3 regions of the Virgibacillus byunsanensis genome follow, and region 2 is predicted to be linked to each of the others. Evidence: riboswitches for the same ligand, from Rfam matches in the RefSeq annotation. Region 2 holds a riboswitch; each other region holds the start of a gene.
What was found. A riboswitch is a leader RNA that binds a small molecule or an ion and turns the genes downstream of it on or off. The one in region 2 is predicted to bind S-adenosylmethionine.

Region 1 (4,289 bases), on a different contig from region 2:
TATTGGAAAAATCATGCGTTATATTATATTTTTCTTTCATCATCGTTAATAATCCAAATGTACATCCATACAATCCTGACGAACAAAGAATATGATCATTCGCTTTGGTTAAAGCAATTAGTACTGCAGATACTGCCGCCATTCCTGAGGCAAAAGCAAGTCCTCTCTCCCCTTTTTCCAAAGCCGCAATCCGTTCTTCCAACACAGAGACGGTAGGGTTACCTAAACGTGAATAAATATAACCGTCCTCTTCACCAGCAAACCGGCGTTCACCTTGCTCCGCGGTATCAAATGTATATGTTGATGTTTGAAATAATGGCGTACTAAGACTGCCCAGCATCTCTTTGGAGTCATAGCCCTCGTGGATAACTGTCGTTTCAAAGTTTTTATGTTTTTCAGTCATAAGTTCTCCCCCTATATTGATTTTGTCCTATACATTCCCTATTTACTATCATATTCTATAAAACACTTTTTTGAAAGCGTTTTCCCTTAAAACTATCAAGCACTTTTTTTGCTTTTTTATAGGGATACTCTTAGAATTAATTTATTTGGAAGATTGATTATATTTAGGAAACATATCTGTAGAAAAGAAGGGTTGCACCATGCAGCAAAATCAGGAAAAGTTAGGAATTTTATATATAACCGGTGCCTACTTAATGTGGGGATTTTTGCCGATGTACTGGAAACTTGTTCAAGATGTTGGAGCTGGCGAAATTTTGGCGCACCGCATTGTTTGGTCATTTGTCTTTATGCTGGTAATTGTTTTGATTTTACGGAAATGGCCAGCTTTTATTAAAGAATGCAAAGTAATTATAAAAGATAAGAAAAAGCTTATCGGTATTACCGTAGCCTCGATTATGATCAGTGTGAACTGGATTACATTTATATGGGCAGTGAACAGTGATCATGTCATACAGGCAAGCCTTGGTTATTATATTAATCCACTTGTGAGTATTTTACTTGGGATCGTTGTATTAAAGGAAACATTAACAAGAAGGCAATTATTCTCTATTATATTAGCAGGAATTGGCGTCATTTACCTTACTATTAGCTTTGGTGTATTCCCTTGGGTATCATTATTGCTCGCTTTTAGTTTCGCCATATATGGATTGCTGAAAAAAATGGTTGATATCGGAGCAATGTTTGGGTTAACGATCGAAACAATGATTGTAACACCACTTGCAGCAATTTATTTATTTTCAATACCTGATGGTTCATTATCTTGGAACTCCCTCTTCTCCACTACTAGTCTATTATTACTTGGAGCTGGGGTAGCAACTGCAATCCCCCTTTTATCGTTTGCTAATGGTGCTAAAAGAATTCCACTATCTATGGTTGGTTTTCTCCAATATTTTGCACCTACAATTATGTTAATCTTAGGGGTCTTCCTTTACGGCGAGACATTCTCACAAGCACATTTGATCTCGTTTGTATTAATATGGATTGCTTTAATTATTTATATGGGTTCAGCATATCATCGACCAATCAGACAAAGAAAAAGAATTTAATTTATTTTCTAAAAACGGTTGACGAACAAACGACTTTTCTTATATAATGCTTAATAACTTAATATTAGTTAAATCTCTTATCAAGAGTGGCGGAGGGAATAGGCCCTGCGAAGCCCGGCAACCTAAAGTAATGTATACATTGCTTTGAAAGGTGCTAAATCCTACAGATCACATTATGATCTGGAAGATAAGAGGAGGAACCGTTACATACGCCCTCTTCTTAGGAAGAGGGCTTTTAAATTCTCCTCTTCCTCCAGACTTGAACAAAAGCGTACGTCCTATACGTCGCTGATTCTGTCATTCAATAGTACTCAGATTTGGAGCTGTTGCTTGAACAAAAATCGAAGGAGGAATTATTTATGTCAAATTTTCATTTACCTAATCAGGAAACAGTATTACTTCACGGAGGTCAGGAACCTGATCCAACAACCGGATCAAGAGCAGTACCAATTTATCAAACTACTTCCTATGTTTTCAAGGACACAGAACATGCACAAAATTTATTCGGTTTAGCGGAAACTGGAAATATCTATTCTCGTATTGGGAATCCAACCGTCGATGCATTTGAACAACGGGTTGCTCAACTGGAGGATGGGGTAGCAGCAGTGGCAACCTCCTCTGGTATGGCTGCAATTACTTTAGCCATTCTAAATATTGCAAGTGCTGGTGATGAGATTATTGCCGACAGTAATTTGTACGGGGGAACATACAATTTATTTGCTAACACGCTTCCACGCTATGGAATTGAAGTAAAGTTTGTAGACGGTACTAAGCCAGAGGCCATTGAAGATGCCATTACAGATAAAACAAAAGCTGTCTTCGGGGAAATCATTACAAATCCGAGCCTAAACGTTTTCGATGTTGAGGCAGTAGCAGCAGTTGCTCACAAATACGGTATCCCACTTATTATTGATAATACATTTGCTACACCATATTCAACAAAACCCTTGACGTGGGGTGCTGATATCGTAGTCCATTCTGCTACAAAATGGATTGGTGGTCATGGAACTACTATTGGTGGAATCGTCGTTGATGGTGGACGTTTTAATTGGAATAATGAAAAGTTCCCTGGACTTACAGAACCTGATGAAAGCTATAATGGATTGCGTTATATTGATGTTGGACCTGCGGCTTTTGCGATCAAATTACGTGTTCAGTTACTAAGAGATATTGGAGCATGCTTAAGTCCACAAAATGCATTTCTGTTACTACAAGGTCTTGAAACCTTACACTTACGCATCGAACGTCATAATCAGAACACAGCTGAAGTTGCCGACTATTTAACAAAGCATCCAGCAGTAGAGTGGGTAAATTACCCAGGGCTTGAGGATCATCCGTCACATAAGTTAGCTAAAAAATACCTAAGTAATGGCTTTGGTTCTATTATTACATTCGGTATTCAAGGCGGACGTGAAGCAGGGCGGAAATTAATCGATGGAGTGACACTTTGGTCGCATGTAGCTAATGTTGGGGATGCCAAGTCCCTTATTATCCATCCAGCTTCAACCACTCATCAACAGTTAAGTGAAGAGGATTTAAAGAAGAGCGGTGTTAAAGAGGAATTAATTCGCCTATCCATCGGTATCGAGTCTACTAAAGATATATTAGTTGATTTAGATCAAGCCATTGCAAAAGCAACAAACTCAAAAACTTCATTTCAATCTACAGAAGAGGATGCCATTAAGTGGTTAGTATCTTCACCCTTTGCTAGAGAAAATGGAGCAGTTCGAAAAAAGGCAATTGCCGTAGTTGGTCTAGACGATACATCTAGTTCTTTATACAAAAACACAGAGCAACTCCAGCAATTAGGGTTTCAAATCTTACCCGTTCACGAAACCAAACAAGAGTTGTTTGGAGAGAAAACGTATAAAACTATTTCAGATATCCCTGTTGACATTGACGCCGTGTGGTTGGAAAATCAAGCATTACCAGCAACAGCAATTGAGCAATTTATTAACAAACAAGGGAAAATTCTTTTGATAGAAAAACCTGAAACAAATGATCAAACGGTAGAGCATGCTAAAGCCTCTGGTATTACTGTAATTACTAATACGAATCCATATGAGGAAGCACTCCGTTTAAGGGAAAACAAAGAAGCAAGGGTTCCTTTAGAAGTTTAATAGAGTTGAAAAGGAGCGGATTTTCATGGTACACATGTTGACAAAAACACCTATTATAAATGACATATCATTTGGTCCGCTCCAGTTAGATTCTGGAGAGACAATTGATAAGGTGACATTACGTTATGAAATTGCCGGACCAAAGTCTGCACCAGTAGTATTAGTATGCCACGCATTAACAGGCAATCACCATACAATTGGAACAGATAGTAGTCCTGGTTGGTGGAGTGGGCTAATTGGTCGGAAGAAGTATATCGACACCGAACGCTTTCAAGTTATTACTTTTAATGTGCTTGGAGGGTGTGACGGTTCAACTGGACCCGCTTCTATTAATCCAGCAACTGATGAACCTTATCGCACATCATTTCCAAACATTACGATTCGTGACATGGTGCGCGCACAATTTATGGCACTACAAAAACTAGAAATCAGTAGATTAGCAGCAGTTACAGGAGGATCCCTTGGAGGTATGCAAGTACTTGAATGGGGCCTCTTATACCCTGCTTTTGTAGATAAGTTGATTGTCCTTGCTGCAACACCTACATTCTCTGATTATGGTATAGCGTTTAACCATATTGCAGCTTCCTCCATAAAAGCAGACCCAAATTGGAATAAGGGGAATTACGATTCCAATCATTCATTGAAAGGTTTAGAATTAGCT
Region 2 (4,289 bases):
TGTTCAATAGCAGCACGAATCTCTGCATTATTTCTACCTTGACCTGCTAATAGTCCAGCTAAACCAGCAACATGTGGAGAAGCCATTGATGTACCAGACATATATGCATAACCATCTCGTTGCACAGTTGAGGCGATATCAACTCCTGGTGCCACAACATCGACCCATACACCGTAATTAGAAAAACTCGCTAATTGATTATTACTATCTACTGCACCAACGGCAATAGTATTTTCATAGGATGCAGGTTCAAAAGTTGTAGAGACACCATCATTTCCAGCTGCTGCCACAACTACTGTTCCTTTATTCCAAGCATAGTTCACCGCATCCTCTAACGTCTGGGTATCACAATCACAACCAAGTGATAGATTAATAACTTCAGCACCATAATCCGCAGCATATATAATTCCGTCTGCAACATCGTCCAATGTGCCACTGCCTCTTGCATCTAGAACACGAACTGCCAAAATTTGTGTATCTGGTGCCATGCCAGCGATCCCAATTCCATTATTCGTCTCAGCTGCAGCAGTCCCTGCAACATGGGTTCCGTGACCATTTCGATCCATTGGGTTCGTGTTATTTTGAACGAAATTATACCCTTGAATTGTCTTATTCCGTAAATCTTCGTGTTTATAATCAACGCCAGTATCTAAAATTGCAATTTCTTGACTACTACTGCCTCGAGCTATATCCCATGCAACATCTGTATTTGTTGTAAACAGTCCATATTGATAATCTGTGTTAGCATAAGTGTCATTTGGTGACCATGTAGCATACAGCTTATAATTTGGTTCTGCGTACTTCACGTTAGGATTTTTATTTAATGCTTTAACAACCGCATCTACATTCCCAACTTTAAGTACTTTAAAAGGAGATTCAACGACATCTTCATCTGCCATAATTTTAGCATTTAACCCTTTTATTGCTTTATCCTGTTTCCTTTTCGTTATACCTTCCTTAAACTTTACAACAACCTCATCTTTAACATGGGCACCTTTTGCATCCACAGCACTAACAAATACTTCACCCTCTGACATGGCGTCACCTCTATCCATTGCTGCTTCTCCTATCATTGGGGAAACTGCTAATAGAAATGCCAAAGTCAACCCACTCCATAATGCTTTCATCATACTATTCCTCCTTTTTTGGCAGATAGGAAATTATAAAACTTTCCTATCTGCATAAGTGCAACTAAGCCTTTCGCCATAAAGGCTTGGCGATAAGCCAAGTTTTCTAAAATATAATGTATATATTCTTATTAAAAAGAGTAGAATCCTGCTAATTCATATTGGGAAAAGGTGTCAAAAATTACCGTGATTACTGTAAACTTTTGCACTACACTTTCATCCATAATGAAATACATAATTAATAAAGTAAGTAATAGGGCTATCACAAGCATCAAGGAAGAAAAATGATAAATCACATACATACATATTTAAGACGGAAAATGAAAATTCCGACAATATGGTCCCTATTTAGATAGAGAAAATAAAAATTTAAGTAATAATGCCTACTAAAGACACGGTTATTACTTGCCCAAATTTTCTAAACTCCTGAATTGCCCAACTCTACGATTTACCTCTTGCAATTTTCAGCTAATTCATATAGAGTAATAGAAAATAATTATTTTAACAAAATTAAATATTTTATTTCTTATCCAGAGAGACGGAGGGACTGGCCCGTAGATGTCTCAGCAACCAACCATTTAGGTCCGGTGCTAATTCCAGTAGGTGGATCATTACACCTAGGAGATGAGAAGAAAGTCGTCTATTACGAACCTTCTTCTTTCTGAGGAAGGTTCGTTTTTTTATCAAAAAAATTAGAAAGAGGGATTCAAATGACACAAATCAAACAATCGAATGCAAAAACGGATCAAAAAGCTCCATTTCAAGCTGACCATGTAGGTAGTTTTTTAAGACCTGAACGGATTAAACAGGCACGTTTACGTAAAGCAAACGGGGACATTACCGCTAATGACCTTTGGGAAATTGAAAATGAGGAAATTGCTAAACTAGTAAAAAAACAAAAAGAAGTAGGTTTACAGTCCGTCACAGATGGTGAGTTAAGGCGTGCCTGGTTCCATCTGGACTTCATTCAAGAACTTGTTGGGGTTAAGTTTATCGAATTAGACACTGGTCTTACATTTAACGGAGAAAAAACAAAAGCTCATTCGGTTAAAGTAGTCGGAAAACTTGATTTTGATAATCACCCTGTAGTCGAGGAGTATAAATATTTACACAGTGTCGCAGGATCACATACGGCTAAAATGACGATTCCAAGTCCAAGCATGCTTTACTTCAGGGAAATTGGAGAAGAAGAAAAGGAATTTTATCCTAGTAAGGAAGCGTTATTCAGTGATATAGCAGAAGTTTATAAAAAAACTATAAAGGCCCTATACGACGCAGGTTGTCGCTACTTACAATTAGATGATACGACTTGGTCATTATTCCTTGAGCAGGAATCCAGAAGTGATTTGGTTCTTTCTGGTGGGATTTTGAAAGCCAGAGGTGACGATCCTAAGGAAATCAGTGAACTGTTTGCTAAAACCATTAATGAAGCTATTGTCGATAAGCCAGAGGATATGACAATTACGATGCATATTTGCAGAGGGAATTATAAATCTACGTATGCAGGAAGCGGTAGTTATGATGCAGTTTCCAAAATTATCTTTGGTGACTTAAATGTAGATGGGCTTTTCCTTGAGTTTGATGATGAACGCTCAGGAGGATTTGAACCGCTACATCATGTAAATAGACCTGACTTAAAGATTGTGCTCGGATTAATCACATCAAAGTTCGGTGAGTTGGAAGATCCTGAGCAGATAAAATCACGGATTGAAGAAGCTGCTAAATATGTTCCGTTAGAGCAATTATGCTTGAGTCCTCAATGTGGATTTGCTTCCACAGAAGAAGGAAATATTCTAACCGAAGACGAGCAATGGGCTAAAATCCGTCACGTGGTTGAGATAGCCGAATCCGTTTGGAAATAATTATATTAATAGAAAGACATATCCAAGTGATATGTCTTTTTTGCACCAAAAATAAGAGAGACGATTGTAACGTCTCTCTTGCCTTTGTTTTCCCATTATAGATGGGCTTTATCTTTCATTTTTCTAAGCTGTTTACCTAAATAGTTTGCAACTTCCAACATTCCAAACTTTCCACTCTCTGCTTCTGCATCGCTATTATAGTTCGTATTGGTATTTATATCATAGGTAAAAATATCCCCATATTCATCTTGAATAAATTCGATTCCAGCAACTTGTATATCGTTTGCGGCTAGCATCTTTTCGTATTTTTCAAGAACTGGATGATCAAAGCCTTCTCTTATCTGAAACTTCGATTGACCTTGTGGCTCCTCACCTGCAGGACAATATAAATCATCTATAATACAAGCATCTGCTGGACATAGTTCAAAACCTTCTGAAGTATCGACACGGACAGCATAAACGAACTTACCACCTACGAATTCACAACGAGTAATATACGATTCAGGTGATTCAATGTATTCTTGAATTAGTGTTATTCCATCTACTGGCTCCTCAAAATCATCACTCTCTACATACTGCTTTAAAGCTTCTACTGATTGGAAAAGTTGAACGCCAAGCCCTTTACCCGCACGATTATGCTTGGTAATAAATTTCTTCCCTTCAAAGGATTTTGCGGCTTTTAGTAGTTCGTTTTTTCCAACTGCAGCAATCGTATTCGGTGTTTTAATACCATATTTTTCGAGCTCCAAATATTGCAATACCTTGCTTACTTCAAGCCTAAGCGCACAACTTCCATTAACGACAACTCTACCATGTTGTTCTAACCAGGACAGTACAGCACTTGTCAGTTCTGGTGAAAAACGGTTTCCACGAGTATGGGATGAAGCACTCATTCTATTATAGAATATACCCTCTGGCGGTACAGTTGTTAAATCAACTGTACCACTATCTAATAGCCAATCTTCATATGGAAGTTCTAACTCTTCTAATCTTTTTAGTAAATGCTCTGTCCATTCATTATTTTCATGAATTATATATATTTTACTCATACTTAACCACCCCTCTTTACTAAATGTTTGTTACACTTTCTCGTAATTCTTCGACCAGTGGCATCACCTGTTTGGAAAACCGCTCTAATTCCTCTAGCTGGGGTGAACTTTGTAACAATAGTAGATCTACCCCTACTGCTTCAAATGCCAATATTTGTTTGGCTATTTGCTCTGGTGTTCCAACCAAATTTGGTCGCAAGCCACGATTTGATACAGAGTAGTCTTGTAGTTTAATCTGTTGCTCAAGCTCT
Region 3 (4,289 bases), on a different contig from region 2:
TACAGATGGGACTGGGCCTAGTGCTCGGGCTCGTATTGGGAAAAGTAACTGTGGAAGCCATCAACCGAATCGAGCTGGACACTGCTGGGTTATATCCCATTCTTGCTATGGGAAGTGCAATCTTTACATATGCGATCACAAACTTTGCAGGTGGTAGTGGTTTCCTTGCTGTATATGTGATGGCAGTATTTGTTGGAAATAATGAATTGTTATACCGATTCTCCATTATGCGATTTAATGAAGGTTTCGCCTGGATGATGCAGATTTTGATGTTTATCTTTTTAGGTCTGTTAGTATTTCCAAGACAATTATTGGACGTTTTTTGGCAAGGCATTCTATTATCTGTTATTTTAATGTTTATCGCCCGTCCAGTTGCGGTCTTTATTAGTCTTATTTTCATGAAATACAATGTAAAGGAACAGGTCTTTCTTTCCTGGTCAGGGCTAAAGGGAGCAGTTCCAATTGTTTTGGCCACCTACCCTATTGTAGCTGGTATTGAAAACAGTGAAGTGATATTTAATGCCGTTTTTTTCGTTGTGATGATTTCTGCATTGATCCAAGGAAGTTCATTATCATGGCTAGCGACTAAATTAGGTTTGACCGGTGAAAAAAGTCGTGACACGTTGCCAAGTATGGAATTAATGACACTTGGTAAAACGGACTCTGAAATTTTGGAAGTGTCTATGACAGAGAATTCTCCGGCTGCTGGGGTATCCTTACTTAATTTGGAGTTACCTGCTGATACGCTGATTATCGGGATCATCCGTGATGAAAAAGTAATTACTCCAAATGGGGATTCTGTTATACAAGATGATGATACACTCTATGTCCTGATTAACAAAAAGGCAAGGGAACGCGTTAAGGAAGCATTGCTCGGTAAAAAGCCAAAGAAAAAGATTTCTGAGACTTAATAGAAAAACCTAAACTTGGGCGATTATTGGTCATCCAAATCAGATAACCAAACAGCAACCGAAATTAAATCTGGGAAATACATGTCTGCATCCGCTTTGTCTTTTTCACGATCACTAATTAGAACAGTCTTCGTACCGGCTTTTTTTCCGGCCTCTATGTCTGGTACACGATCACCTACCATGTAGCTTTCCGATAAATCTATGTCATGGTTGTCTGCTAAATCTAAAATCATCTGTGGCATAGGCTTACGGCAGGCGCACTTTGCATGGGGTTTATGTGGACAGTAAGCTACAGCATCAATGGAAGCACCATAATGTGCTAGGTCGTCCTCCATTTTGTTATGTACGTCTTGTAATGCGGATTCTTCCATAAAACCAAGACCTACTCCTCCTTGGTTGGTGACAACAAAGACTTTAAAACCTGCTTCATTAAAACGCTTAATGGCTTCTCCCACTCCATCGAGTAAATAAAAATCTTCCGGTCTGTTCACGAATTTTACCCGATCACTTAACACTTCATTGATCACGCCGTCTCGGTCTAAAAACATTCCTCTTTCCATTTAGATATCACCTCGTCTATAGGGCTTCATATTCTGATTTTAATAAGGAATAGACAACTGTATCATGAAATGTTTCCCCGTCAAAATCAGTTTGTCTAAGCACGCCTTCTTTTCTACATCCTTAGTTATATAACCATTTCTGAGAACCTTTATTATCAGCAAAAATATCGCCAACTATTCGAATTTAAGCCAAGCGTTACCTGTTTAATATATAGTGCTCCGTTTCCACAACTGCAATAGTAGTAATGCTTCTTTCTTCCATCATATGTATACATCCAAGTTAATTACGGTGTGACACCAGCGTATCACACCTAGGAGGCTGTCCGATGGAATAATTTCTGTGAATATATATGCATTCACACTGAATTATTAATGTATAATCCACCATATTTTGAATAAATATTCGGCAATTTCACTTCGTCGGACAGCCTCCTAGAACACTTCCGTTTTAGTCCTGTTTTTTCTTGTTCAATTCTACTATATTATGCTTCATGAGTGGGTTGATAAACTTCTCTTGGCGCTCCTTTTTGAAACGATCCAGTTCCTCCGGCGTCATATCCTTTACAATTTCAGATACATGTCTACCTGGAAGGTTTTCAAATTCCTCTTTCGTCAGTTCGACTACCTCACCATTTTTCACAATAAAATGTTCCATTTCCTATTCCTCCTTTAAAATATTAAAAACCCCTTTTTGCATTGGATATACAAAAAGGGGTTTTTACCGATTTATCATCCAAAGCAATTGCTTTGCTGGTGGTAGCACCTTACTACAGCAGGTTGCTGTGACGTCTCTGAGCCAGATCTCTCGGTCACTCTTGATAACTATTCAATTACATGTATTATATCGTACCTTGTTGAAACTTCAAATGATTTTACCTGGCTTATTCTCCAGTATCTGCAAACCGTTTGATTCGTTCACCAATCTCATCACGTACCCGTTGGAATACGCTCCATTTTTCCGCTTCTGTTCCTTCTGCTTTTGCTGGGTCATCAAACCCCCAATGTTCTCGTTTTACATGTGGTGGGGTCATTGGGCATCTATCTGCTGCATCTCCGCAAAGGGTTACAGCAAGTGTTGCATTATTTAAAACATCCGTATCAATCGTTTCTGATTGTTGATCAGAAATATCAATGTCGACTTCATTCATGGCTTTTACCGCATTTGGGTTTAAACCATGTGCTTCAATGCCTGCGCTTTTTACTTCCCACTCGTCTCCTAGATGCTTCTTTGCCCACCCTTCTGCCATTTGACTCCTGCATGAATTCCCAGTACATAAGAAATAAATTGTTTTTTTAGCCATAGTAGTTCACTCTCCTTTTTAGAATACAACTAATGTTACATACAGTCCTAATAACGTAATAAACAGGATTGGAATCGTTAAAATGATACCTGTTTTAAAGTAAGTCCCCCAGGAAATTTTAACTCCTTTTTGGGATAAAACATGGAGCCATAATAGGGTTGCTAGCGAACCGATTGGTGTGATTTTCGGACCTAAGTCAGACCCTATTACATTGGCATAAATAAGTGCTTCCCGCATGACACCTGATGTATCTGTTTCAGCAATTGCTAACGCATCGATCATTACGGTCGGCATATTATTCATGATTGATGACAAGATAGCAGCAATGAAGCCCATTGAAATGGTTGCTATAAACAGGCCTTGTTCGGCACTTGCTTGGATGAGTTGTGCTAACAAATCTGTTAGCCCTGCATTTTTTAAACCGTAGACGACAACATACATGCCAATCGAGAAGAATACGATTGCCCATGGTGCGCCTTTAATGACAGCTGTCGTATCAACTGCCTGACTTCCTCTTGCCATTAGTAAGAAGAAAATCGCTACAATTCCTGCCACGATCGAAACAGGGAGATTGATGAACTCACTTACAAAATAACCAATCAGTAAAACAGCAAGAACATACCATGACAGACGAAACAGTTTAGGATCCCTGATTGCCTCAACAGGCTCCTTTAACTGAGATAAATCGTATGATTGGGGTATATTTTTTCTAAAATAAATTAAAAGTACAATGATAGTTGCAGCTAGCGAGAAGAAGTTTGGAATAATCATTCGCGTTGCATATTCTACAAACCCAATCTCAAAGAAATCCGCTGATACAATGTTAACTAAGTTACTTACTACTAGTGGAAGTGATGTGGTATCTGCGATAAATCCACTAGCCATAATAAATGGAAACACCATTTTTTCCTGGAAATTTAAGTTGCGTACCATTGCTAGCACAATAGGTGTCAGAATTAAAGCAGCCCCGTCGTTTGCAAAGAAGGCTGCAACAATGGCACCTAGTAAACTGACATAAACAAACATTTTAATTCCATTACCTTTTGCCGCCCTTGCCATATGAAGTGCGGCCCATTCAAAGAATCCAATTTCGTCTAAAATTAATGAAATAAGGATAATAGCAACAAAAGCTAATGTTGCGTTCCATACAATTTGTGTTACTTCTATTACATCACTAAACCCTACTACTCCTACTAATAAAGCAAGGATAGCTCCACCACATGCGGACCATCCAATCGATAAATTTTTTGGCTGCCAAATAACTAAGATTAGGGTGACCAAAAATATTAACGATGCTAGTATAACCGATGATGACAAGACTCTTCCCCTCCAATTAACAACATGTAATTCGTGTACCTTGATCTTCTAATTCTTTTAACTTATGGTCTTGATTTGGTAGCTGATGGAGTATTTGCTCCACAAACGGATAATGTTCATTGTTTTTATTTATAGAGTAGAAGATCCATTGCCCTCTTCTCTCTTCTTTTACCAACCCAACATCTCTTAATTTACGAAGG

Region 1: linked by a shared signal. The riboswitch ahead of ACFQ3N_RS00825 (PLP-dependent aspartate aminotransferase family protein) and the one ahead of ACFQ3N_RS14540 (5-methyltetrahydropteroyltriglutamate--homocysteine S-methyltransferase) in region 2 are both predicted to bind S-adenosylmethionine.
Region 3: linked by a shared signal. The riboswitch ahead of ACFQ3N_RS12820 (hypothetical protein) and the one ahead of ACFQ3N_RS14540 (5-methyltetrahydropteroyltriglutamate--homocysteine S-methyltransferase) in region 2 are both predicted to bind S-adenosylmethionine.

What each region holds. Positions count from the first base shown of each region.
Region 1 covers NZ_JBHTKJ010000001.1:179,333-183,621, forward strand. Annotated here, with positions in the region: gene megL (methionine gamma-lyase) at 1-403, opposite strand, end outside; gene rarD (EamA family transporter RarD) at 603-1,508, shown strand; SAM riboswitch class I at 1,583-1,702, shown strand; gene ACFQ3N_RS00825 (PLP-dependent aspartate aminotransferase family protein) at 1,868-3,628, shown strand; gene metX (homoserine O-acetyltransferase MetX) at 3,654-4,289, shown strand, end outside.
Region 2 covers NZ_JBHTKJ010000041.1:3,052-7,340, forward strand. Annotated here, with positions in the region: gene ACFQ3N_RS14535 (S8 family peptidase) at 1-1,130, opposite strand, end outside; SAM riboswitch class I at 1,651-1,758, shown strand; gene ACFQ3N_RS14540 (5-methyltetrahydropteroyltriglutamate--homocysteine S-methyltransferase) at 1,838-2,989, shown strand; gene ACFQ3N_RS14545 (ATP-grasp domain-containing protein) at 3,085-4,038, opposite strand; gene ACFQ3N_RS14550 (LLM class flavin-dependent oxidoreductase) at 4,058-4,289, opposite strand, start outside.
Region 3 covers NZ_JBHTKJ010000034.1:27,972-32,260, forward strand. Annotated here, with positions in the region: gene ACFQ3N_RS12810 (potassium/proton antiporter) at 1-911, shown strand, start outside; gene ACFQ3N_RS12815 (D-glycero-alpha-D-manno-heptose-1,7-bisphosphate 7-phosphatase) at 935-1,471, opposite strand; gene ACFQ3N_RS12820 (hypothetical protein) at 1,920-2,126, opposite strand; SAM riboswitch class I at 2,195-2,296, opposite strand; gene arsC (arsenate reductase (thioredoxin)) at 2,353-2,772, opposite strand; gene ACFQ3N_RS12830 (arsenic transporter) at 2,791-4,089, opposite strand; gene ACFQ3N_RS12835 (ArsR/SmtB family transcription factor) at 4,106-4,289, opposite strand, start outside.